DNA from 2 places in the Janthinobacterium sp. 67 genome. Region 1 is predicted to be linked to the other one. Evidence: predicted binding sites of a transcription regulator. Region 1 holds the regulator's gene; the other holds the start of a gene.
The links. The regulator sigma-54, encoded in region 1, starts transcription at its own class of promoters, with help from an activator protein. The targets are predictions, from matches to a motif close to TGGCANGNAANCTGCTTT.

Region 1 (5,339 bases):
CACCGGTCTTTATTGTATGATCGGGCTATGCATATCGTCCTTATCACCGGAATATCCGGCTCCGGTAAATCCGTCGCGCTCAATGTGCTGGAAGATGCCGGCTACTATTGTGTCGACAACCTGCCACCGGCCTTGCTGCCCAGCCTGGTGCAAACCCTGCTCGACGAAGGCACACCGCAACTGGCCGTCGCCGTCGATGCGCGCAGCGCCGAGTCGCTCGTCAGCCTGCCGCACAATGTGGCCCTGCTGCGCGACCAGGGGCACGACGTCAAGGTCATGTTCTTGACGGCTACCACGCATTCGCTGGTGGCGCGCTTCTCGGAAACGCGGCGCAGCCATCCGCTGTCGCACGAACTGCGTCCGAACCAGAATCCGGCCAGCCGCCGCACCCTGATCGAATGCATCTCGGAAGAACGCGAGCGCCTGTCGGCCATCGAACAGCTGGGCCACGTGATCGACACGTCGGAGCTGAGCGCCAACAAGCTGCGCGCCTGGATCAAGGATATCGTCGCCTCCGAGCGTGCACCGCTGACCCTGTTCTTCGAATCGTTCGCCTTCAAGCTGGGCGTGCCGCTGGACGCCGACTTCGTCTTCGATGTGCGGGCCTTGCCGAACCCCTATTACGACCTGGCCCTGCGCCCCCTCGACGGACGCGACGCGCCCGTGATCGCCTTCCTCGACGCGCAGCCGAGCGCGCTGGAATTGCTGGCCGACATACGCGCCTTCATCGAGAAATGGTTGCCATCATTCAAGTCCGACAACCGCAGCTACCTGACGGTGGCCCTGGGCTGCACGGGCGGCCAGCACCGCTCCGTGTACATGGCGGAACGGCTGGCGCAATACTTCGGGCCCAACGAACGCGTCGTCTTGCGCCACCGCGAACGCGCCTAGTTTAATTCAGGTGGCGCAGCGGATGCGCTTGCGCCGGCCAGACGGGAGCGAAGAAGCGCGCCACCATGGCCGCGTCGACCTCGTCCAGGCTTGATGGATTCCAGCGCGGCGCATTATCCTTGTCGACCACCAGCGCGCGCACGCCCTCGAGCACTTCGCCATGTTCGAAATTGTGGCGCACCACCGTGCGTTCCATGCGCAGGCAATCGGCCACGCCCAGGTGGGCGCCCCGCTGCAGCAATTCCAACGTCACGGACATCATCAGGGGCGAGCGCAGGCGCATGGCCGCCAAGGCCTTGCTGGCGAACGCACCGTCGTCCTGCGCCAGCGAGGCCATGATGGCTGCCACGGAGCCAGCGCTGAAATGGCGATCCAGCGCCGCGCGCGCCGTGGCCAGGGACGAAACGCCCGCCTTGGCCTGGAACGGCGCCGCCAGGGCCTTGATCGCCACCGGCAAGGCCTCGCCCGGCGTCGATTCGAACAGGTCCAGCAGGGCCCCCACCTGCGCTTCGGGCAGGTAGACATCGGCCAGGCCCGTGTACAGGGCGTCGGCCGCGTTGATCGTCAAGCCCGTCAAGCCCAGGTACAGACCCAGCTGTCCAGCCAGGCGGGACAGGAAATAGCTGCCGCCCACGTCCGGAAACAGGCCGATATTGACTTCCGGCATGGCCATGCGCGTGCGGCCCGTGACGATGCGCAGGCAGTTGCCGGGGCTAGCTTGCGCCACGCCCATGCCCCCGCCCATCACCACGCCATCCATCACGGCAATATACGGTTTCGGATAGAAATGAATCAAATGATTCAAAGCGTATTCTTCCGTAAAGAAATCTTCCAGCAAGGCACTGCCGCCTTGCGGCGTGGCCAGGCCCGCATCGTAAAAGAAACGGATGTCGCCGCCGGCGCACAGGCCCTTCTCGCTGCTGGAGCGGATCACGACGGCGTCCACCTGGGGATCATCGCGCCAGACCAGCAGGGCCGCGCTCAGGGCGCGCACCATGTCCAGCGACAGGGAATTCAAGGCTTTCGGACGGTCGAGCACGATGTGGCCCGTGCGGTTGCGGATGGCAGTCTGGACGAAGTCGCTCATGGCAGGCAGGAAAGAAGTGAAAGTGCAAACATTCTAGCGCCTGCGCGGGGAACATTGCGTTCCGCTGGGCGCAAAAAAGGGCGCAATGTGCGCCCTTAGTTGATCACAACCGGTTGAAAGTCGCAGGCCGCTTAGGCGGGGGCGAATTCTTCTTCCGAGCTGTCTGGCAGATGCTTGATCGCCTCTTTACCGTGCCCTTGCACTTTGGTTTTGTATTTCATCACTTGCCTATCGAGCTTGTCGATCAGGGCATCGATTGCGGCGTACAAGTCTTGCGCCAGGCTTTCCACATAGACGGTCTTGCCACTCAGACGCAGGTTGACTTCGGCCTTTTGACGTTTTTCTTTCTCTTTGAGGTTATCCACGGTCAGAATCACGGCGATATCGATGACTTGATCGAAATGACGTTTCACGCGCTCCAGCTTCGTTTGTACGTATTCACGGATGGCTGGTGTCACTTCGAGATGATGTCCGCTGATGGTGAGATTCATACACACTCCTAAAGATGATCGGGTTCGTGCGGTCCATCGTATCCGGCCCGCAGAGGAACCGAAAAAAACTTACAAACACTTACGCAGGCTCACTGGCGGAATTTTTAATGCTTCCCGGTATTTGGCAACAGTACGTCGCGCAATCACCATGCCTTGTTCCCCCAGCATGTCCGCAATCTTACTGTCGGATAAAGGATTTTTAGGGTCTTCTGCTCCTGTCAGTTGCACGATCAATGCCCGTATCGCCGTCGATGACGCTTCGCCCCCCGCTTCGGTGGCGACGTGGCTACCAAAGAAATATTTCAACTCGAACATGCCGTGCGGGGTCAGCATGTACTTTTGAGTTGTTACCCGCGAGATAGTACTCTCGTGTAAACCCAGTGTATCAGCTATTTCACGGAGCACAAGGGGGCGCATGGCAACGGCCCCATGCGAGAAAAAGTTCTTTTGTCTTTCTACTATCGCCTGTGCCACGCGCAGGATGGTGTCGAAGCGCTGGCGCATATTCTTGATCAGCCACTTGGCTTCCTGCAACTGTGCGCCCATGGCACCTTCGCCCTTGCCCTGCTTGAGCAGGTTGGCGTACATGGCGTTCACGCGCAGGCGCGGCATGACGTCGTTGTTCAGGGTCACTTGCCAGCCATTGCGCGCGCGCTTGACGACGACGTCGGGCACCACGTAATCGGACACGTCAGAGGCGAACACGGCACCCGGATGCGGGTTGCATTGGCGAATCACCGTCTGCGCTTCGCGCAAGTCTTCATCGTCGCAATCGAGGGCTTTTTTCAGCTTGTTGAAATCACGCTGGGCAAACCAGGCCAGGTGCTTTTCCACGATGACGAGGGCCATGCGCCGCGTCACCATGGCAACCTGCGGCAAGCGCTTGATCTGCAGGGCCAGACATTCGGACGCATTGCGCGCGCCCACGCCGGGCGGATCGAAACTTTGCAGCAGCGCCAGGGCCGTGCGCATCTCGTCCGCGTCGATTTCCAGCTCTTCCGGCAGGCGCGCCAGGATGTCGTCGAGCGACTCTTCCAGGTAGCCATTGTCGTCGAGCGCGTCGATGATCAGCTCGACCAGCGCGCGGTCGCGCAATTCGAGCACCGTCACGCGCATCTGCTCCATCAGGTGTTCGCGCAGGGTGCAGTGATGGGCTTCCAGTTGCGGACGGGAATCTTCGTCGTCGGGCGCCTTGCCCCGGCTCGCCTCGCTCCAGTCGCTGTCGCCGCCATCCACGGCGGCCGGGCCCTCGCCCGCCTCGCCGTCAAAGGTTTCCGCTTCAGCCGGCGCCGCGGGCGCCTCCTGGCCTGGCGGCTGGGGCGGCGCTTCGGCCGGCGCGGCCGTCGAACTCAAGGCGCCATCGGACAGCAGGCGCAGCGAACGGTCGAGCGGATCGTCGAGCCGTTCGAGCAGGGGATTGTCCGTCAGCAGTTGCTCTAGTTCCTGGTGCAATTCCAGGGTAGACAATTGCAACAGGCGTATCGATTGCTGCAACTGCGGCGTCAGTGCCAGGTGCTGCGAGGTGCGCAGCTGCAATGATTGTTTCATTGGCTCACATACGGAAGTGTTCGCCCAGATAGACCCGGCGTACCGACTCGTTCGCGATGATGTCGTCGGGGCGTCCCGACGCCAGCACCGAGCCCTGGTTGATGATGTAGGCACGGTCGCAAATACCCAGCGTCTCGCGCACATTATGATCGGTGATGAGCACGCCGATATTGCGCTCCTTCAAGAAGCGCACGATGCGCTGGATCTCGATCACGGCGATCGGATCGACACCGGCGAACGGCTCGTCAAGCAGCACGAAACGGGGATCGGTGGCCAGCGCGCGGGCGATTTCCACGCGGCGGCGCTCGCCGCCCGACAGGGACAAGGCCTGGTTCTCGCGCAACTTTTCAATCTGCAAGTCGGCCAGCAATTTATCCAGACGTTCCTCGATCTCGGCCTTCTTCAGGGGGCGGCCTTCGACGGTCTGGATTTCCAGCACGGCGCGGATATTGTCTTCCACCGTCAGCTTGCGGAACACGGACGCTTCCTGCGGCAGATAGGACAGGCCCATCTGCGCGCGGCGATGGATCGGCAGGCTGGAAATGTCCACGCCGCTGATGTCGATGCTGCCGCCGTCCGACGGCACCAGGCCGACGATCATGTAGAACGAGGTAGTCTTGCCGGCGCCGTTCGGGCCCAGCAACCCCACCACTTCACCGCATTCGACTTGCAGCGAAACATCATGCACGACTTGCCGCTTGCCATAGGTTTTTTGCAGACCGCGAACGATCAGGGTGCTGCCGCAACGAGTATTGTCCATTATTTCGTTCCTGGCGCAGGCGTGGCCGGCGCTTTCTCCGCCGCCGGCGCCTTGGTCTTCGGCTGGATCACCATGCGCACGCTGCCGCCATCGGGCGTGCTGGTGCCGCTGTTGGTATTTTCCATCTGGAATACTTCCTTGCGGCTGTCATACGAGATGAACGCGCCGTTGGCCACGTCGGTCACTTTCGTGCCTTCCAGGCGCGTTACCTTGGCCTTGGAAAACAGTTTCACCACTTCCGTCTTGTTGTCGTATTCCACGCGCTCCGCTTCGCCTTCGATCCACAGGTCGCCCGCGCCATCGCGCTTCTGGCGGAAGGTGGCCAGCTTGCCGGGATCGGCCCAGAAGGTGATGAACTGGTAGCCTTGCGGGTCTTCCGTGATCAGGGCCCGGCCCGCCTTCATGGTCAGGGTGCCCTTGACCAGCACGACGTCGCCCGTCAGGGTGCGGATCTGCTTGACGTCATCGACGTGGCCGCTACGCGCCGTGATGACGGCTTCCTTCTCGGAATCGGCCTTCTCGGCATGCGCCGCGCCCATGATGCCCAGAGAAAATACGGTCA
Region 2 (5,339 bases), 2.7 Mb from region 1:
GCACGCCAGCCGCGATGGCTCAAGGTACCCGTGAATGGCGCCGAGCCGACCACGTTGCCCGTCAGGCGTACCTGGGCAGAATCAAAACCTTCCTGCAGGACAATGCGGCTGCCCTCCGCTTCCTGGCGCACGGCGTCGATGGTGAAGTATTCGCGCATGACCTTGGCGCAGCCTTCATGCACGACGCGGGCGGCCGCGCCGATGTCGGCGTCCGCATGGCTGCCCAGATTTTCCTGGGTGAAGTCGATCAGGCGCGCTTCGCGTTGCAGCAGGGCCAGCAACTGCAAGGCCGCATCGGGCGTGGCTTCTTTCAAGATGACGGGGGCGGCGGCCGGTGTCGGCACGGGGGCTGGCGCCGGGGCCGCTGGCGCGACGGGAGCAGCCTCGGGCAGGGACAGCTTTTCCACGCGGGCTGCATAGGCGGCGTCCGACAGGGTGCTGAAGAAGGCGCCGAAGGCCAGCGGGACACGGCGCCAGAACGATGGGTGGGACGATGAAGTGCTCATAGGGAACTCGTTTCTCTGATCTGTAGGGTGGCGTCGGCGGCGCGCCCGGTGGCGGGGCCGCTTCGCAGGGTAGTGCCTGTGCCGGGCCTGTACGGCCGGCTGCGTTTGCCCGCATGATACCAGCTACCGGGCCGGCGCCAAAGTCGCCGCCGCCCGCGCAGCCAGTCCGGCGCGTGGATTTTCTTTGTTCCTGCGCAAAGAAACGGTGAATGTTGCGCCGCTTCGACTAAAATCGCGCATTATCTTTTCGCCTTGCCTTTATGCCATGTCTACCGACTTTTCCCCCTATCTAGGCAGCAGCCTGTATATCGACAGCGACCATCCGGCCGTGCGCGCCAAGGCGGCCGAACTGGCGGCCGGTACCGTGGGCGACGCCGCCATCGCGGCCCGCTGCTTTGCCTTCGTGCGCGACGAGGTGGCCCACAGCTGGGATTACAAGCGCAATCCCGTCACTTGCCGCGCTTCCGACGTCTTGCAGCATGGCACGGGATACTGTTATGCGAAGAGCCATCTGCTGGCCGCGCTGCTGCGCGCCAACGGCATTCCCGCCGGCCTGTGCTACCAGCGCCTGGCTGTCGGCGAAGTGGGGCCGCCATTTTGCCTGCATGGTTTGAATGCCGTGTATCTGCAGGAGTTTGGCTGGTACCGCATCGATGCGCGCGGCAACAAGCCCGGCGTCGATGCCGCCTTCACGCCGCCACGCGAGCAGCTGGCCTTTCCCGTGCTGGCGCCCGAGGAACGCGACTTGCCGGAAATCTGGGCGGAACCGCTGCCGCAGGTGGTGGCGTCGCTGACGCAATACGCCACCGTGCAGGACGTGGCGGCGCACTTGCCCGATATCACATTGCTGCCGCTGCAAAAATAATCCAGGAAAAAAATCATGAAAAAAGTGTATGTGGGTCTGATCGGCCTAATGCTGCTGGCCGGTTGCGGCGGCAAGGGCGAGAGCGGCGGGCAATCGAGCGCCGCGCGTCTCGATGGCAAGGAAAAGGGCAGCGAGTTTCTGGCCTATGAACATAATGTCGGCGTCGATACGCGCGAGGCGCAAGTGCGGCCCCTGTATGAAAAAGTGGTCGCCGCCTGCAAGGCCGATACGGAAAACGGCTGTCTGCTGCTCGATTCCAGCCTCGACAGCGGCCGCTACGTGCACGCGCGCATCAGCATGCGCGCCAAGCCGGCCGGCATCAAAAAGCTCGTCGCGCTGGTCGCGGCCGAAGGCGACGTCACCAGCCAGGGCACCAAGGTGGAAGACCTGGGCCGGCCCGTGCTTGACAGCAAGAAACGCCTGGAGATGCTCAGACAATACCAGGCCCAGCTGCAAGACCTGGAAAAACGCTCGGGCACGAATGTCGATGCCCTGATCAAGGTGACCAAGGAACTGGCCACCGTGCAAGTCGAGCTGGAGCAGGCGACGGCGGCCGACGCGCTGTTGATGCAGCGCATCGACACGGACTTGCTGAACGTGGCCATCAGCGCCGAAGGCAAACAATCGTTCTGGACGCCCGTCAAGCGCTCGCTGGGCAATTTCACGGACAACCTGTCGGAAGGCGTGGCCAACGCCATCACGGCCATGGCCTACATCCTGCCGTGGCTGATCGCTTTCGTGCTGCTGTTCCCGCTGGGACGCAAGGGCTGGCGCCGTTTGCGCGGCATCAAGCGCTAGGCGCGCACCGCAGATGTGAACAGGGCCTGCGCGCGGCAGGCCCTGGAGCGGCGTTACATGCTTGCCGCAGCTTGATCAAGCGTGATGGTTCGAAGTGTTGGCAGACACGACTTCGGCCGCTTTTTTCGGGCGTTTCTTGATATTGCTGCCCGTACTGCCTTCATCGTCGACCTTGACCTGGCTCGTGCTGATGCCACCCGCCGGGGCCGTAGGTGCGGCGCATGCGCTCAACAGCAACAGGGCGCACGCGCCCGCGATCATATTTTTCATGAGTGAACTACCTAAGTGAGTGAAGTAAAGGGAAAGAAGCAAGTACCGCGCTGATTTCATGTTTACTTACGCCGCCAGGCAATGCGACGCAAGAGAGTCATATCTTAGTGCGCTTATCAAGAAAGCTCAATTAGTTTTTAGATAATTCCGGATTCCCCAGGAAGTGGCGCTGCTGCACCAAAACGGTGGGCCGCGCGCCACCCTGTCTCCCAGTGCTCTCCACTGCAGGGCAATGTACCTGGCATGCATTCTGCTTTAACAACATCGTATGCCCAGCTCGACCCTCACGAACCCATCACAGGAGTCCCCATGTCACGACGCATCATCCTGAAAGCGGCCGCCGCCGGCGCACTGGCCCTGGCCACGTCCACCTATATGCAGGCAGCCCTGGCCGCCGATACGATCAAGGTGGGCATTTTGCACTCGCTGTCGGGCACCATGGCCATTTCCGAAACGTCGCTGAAAGACGTGGCCTTGATGACGATTGCCGAGATCAATGCCAAGGGCGGCGTGCTGGGCAAGAAGCTCGAGCCTGTCGTCGTCGACCCGGCGTCGAACTGGCCTTTGTTCGCGGAAAAAGCGCGCCAGCTGGTGGCGCAGGACAAGGTTGCCGTCGTGTTCGGCTGCTGGACATCCGTGTCGCGCAAATCCGTCTTGCCTGTGTTCAAGGAACTCAACAGCCTGCTGTTTTACCCGGTGCAATACGAAGGCGAGGAACTGGAAAAGAACGTGTTTTATACGGGCGCCGCGCCGAACCAGCAGGCCATTCCCGCCGTGGAATACCTGATGAGCAAGGATGGCGGCGGCGCCAAGCGCTTCGTGCTGCTGGGCACGGATTATGTGTATCCGCGCACCACCAACAAGATCCTGCGCGCCTTCCTGAAAAGCAAGGGCGTCAAGGATAGCGATATCAGCGAGGTCTACACGCCGTTCGGCCATGCCGACTATCAAACCATCGTCGCCAACATCAAGAAGTTTTCCACGGGCGGCAAGACGGCCGTCATTTCCACCATCAATGGCGACTCGAACGTGCCGTTCTACAAGGAACTGGGCAATGCGGGCTTGAAAGCCACGGATGTGCCTGTCGTCGCGTTTTCCGTGGGAGAGGAAGAGTTGCGCGGCATCGATACCAAGCCGCTGCTCGGCCACCTGGCGGCGTGGAATTACTTTGAATCCGTCAAGAACCCCGTGAATGCCGCGTTCATCAAGCAGTGGAAGGCCTATGCCGTGGCGCAAAAACTGCCGAACGCGGGTTCGGTCGTGACGAACGACCCGATGGAAGCGACCTATGTCGGCATCCACATGTGGGCGCAAGCCGTGGAAAAGGCCAAGTCGACGGACACGGACAAGGTGATCGCCGCCATGGCCGGCCAGAGCGTCAAGGCGCCGTCCGGCTTCACCCTGACCATGGATGCGACGAATCACCACCTGCACAAGCCCGTGATGATCGGCGAGATCAAGGCTGATGGGCAATTCAATGTCGTGTGGAAAACCAAGGAACCGATACGCGCCCAGCCGTGGAGCCCGTTTATCAAGGGGAATGAGGGCAAGCAGAAGTTATAGGGCGCTATTACCCACCAGCAAATGCCGGGGTCGGACCCTGAGGGACTAGGCGTCCCCATCCGACCCCAGTCCTCGCCTTTGGGGTAAGCGAACTCGCCCCGTGCAGTTTTTCCATGGAACTTACAATGAGGTTCATCCCCAAACTGCTGGTCCTCGCCTGCCTGCTGTTCTCCCCATTGGCGCAGGCAGCCATTTCCCCCGACCTGCTCAAACCCCTATCCGGCGACGACCCCGATACCAGGGTCGCCGCCGTCGCGCAGATCGCCGCCCTGGCCACGCCCGAGGCGGCCAGGGTACTGCAAGCCTTGCAGGACGATCAGCTATATGCCGCACCCGACGGCAAGGTCTACATCGTCGACGGCGAGCAGGCGTATGACCCGTCGACCAGCAAGAGCGTGCCGCTGCCCGAGGGCATCGACGGCATCATGGTCAACAACCGCTTGCGCTCGGCCGTGGCGGGCGCTTTGTCTGGGCTGAAACTGCTGGCGCCCGAGCGGGCCACGCGGCTGGCCGCTGCGCAGGCGCTGCAGCAATCCGTCGATCCGGCGCAGTTGCCCCTGATCCACAAGGCGCTGGCGCAAGAGAGCGATGCCGAGATCCACCAGATATTGCAAGTGCTGATCGCCAGCGCCAACCTGCACGCGCCAGACGCCGCCACGCGCAAGCAGGCCGTGCAAGATCTGGCGGGCAGCAGCGATGCCCGACTGCTGCCCGTGCTGCAAGCCATGCTGGAGAAAGGCGGTGAACCGGACGAAGAAGTGCAGCTGGCCGCCATCGACACCATGGGTCAGATCAAGGGACGAGTGGCGCGCATGGAATTCGCCGGCAACGTGTTCTACGGCATTTCTCTGGGCAGCGTGCTGCTGCTGGCCGCCTTGGGGCTGGCCATCACCTTCGGCTTGATGGGCATCATCAATATGGCGCATGGCGAATTGCTGATGATAGGCGCGTACACGACGTATCTGTGCCAGCTGTTCTTCCGCACCTATCTGCCTGGCCTGCAGGATGCCTATCTGCTGGCCGCCTTGCCGGCCGCCTTTTTCGTCGCGGGACTGGTGGGCGTGGCGCTTGAGCGCACGGTCATCCGCTGGCTGTACGGGCGGCCGCTGGAAACCCTGCTGGCCACCTGGGGCATCAGCCTCATCCTCATGCAGACGGTGCGCACGATCTTCGGCGCGCAAAACGTGGAAGTGGCCAATCCCGCGTGGATGTCGGGCGGCCTCACGGTGCTGGGCGGCCTCGTGCTGCCGTACAACCGGCTGGCCATCATCGGCTTTGCCTTTGTCGTCGTCATGGCCGTGTGGCTGATTCTCAACAAGACACGGCTGGGCCTGTTC

Region 2: a site for sigma-54 is predicted at 2,679-2,696, ahead of urtA (urea ABC transporter substrate-binding protein). Genes of this name have one in related genera too.

Annotation. Positions count from the first base shown of each region.
Region 1 is NZ_PGES01000001.1:4,655,469-4,660,807, reverse strand. It holds gene rapZ (RNase adapter RapZ) at 28-891, shown strand; gene CLU90_RS20900 (enoyl-CoA hydratase/isomerase family protein) at 893-1,978, opposite strand; gene hpf (ribosome hibernation-promoting factor, HPF/YfiA family) at 2,110-2,469, opposite strand; gene CLU90_RS20890 (RNA polymerase factor sigma-54) at 2,539-4,017, opposite strand; gene lptB (LPS export ABC transporter ATP-binding protein) at 4,022-4,777, opposite strand; gene lptA (lipopolysaccharide transport periplasmic protein LptA) at 4,777-5,339, opposite strand, start outside.
Region 2 is NZ_PGES01000001.1:1,932,603-1,937,941, reverse strand. It holds gene CLU90_RS08665 (DUF2760 domain-containing protein) at 1-506, opposite strand, end outside; gene CLU90_RS08660 (transglutaminase-like domain-containing protein) at 772-1,371, shown strand; gene CLU90_RS08655 (DUF4349 domain-containing protein) at 1,387-2,169, shown strand; gene CLU90_RS08650 (hypothetical protein) at 2,245-2,439, opposite strand; gene urtA (urea ABC transporter substrate-binding protein) at 2,749-4,002, shown strand; gene urtB (urea ABC transporter permease subunit UrtB) at 4,128-5,339, shown strand, end outside.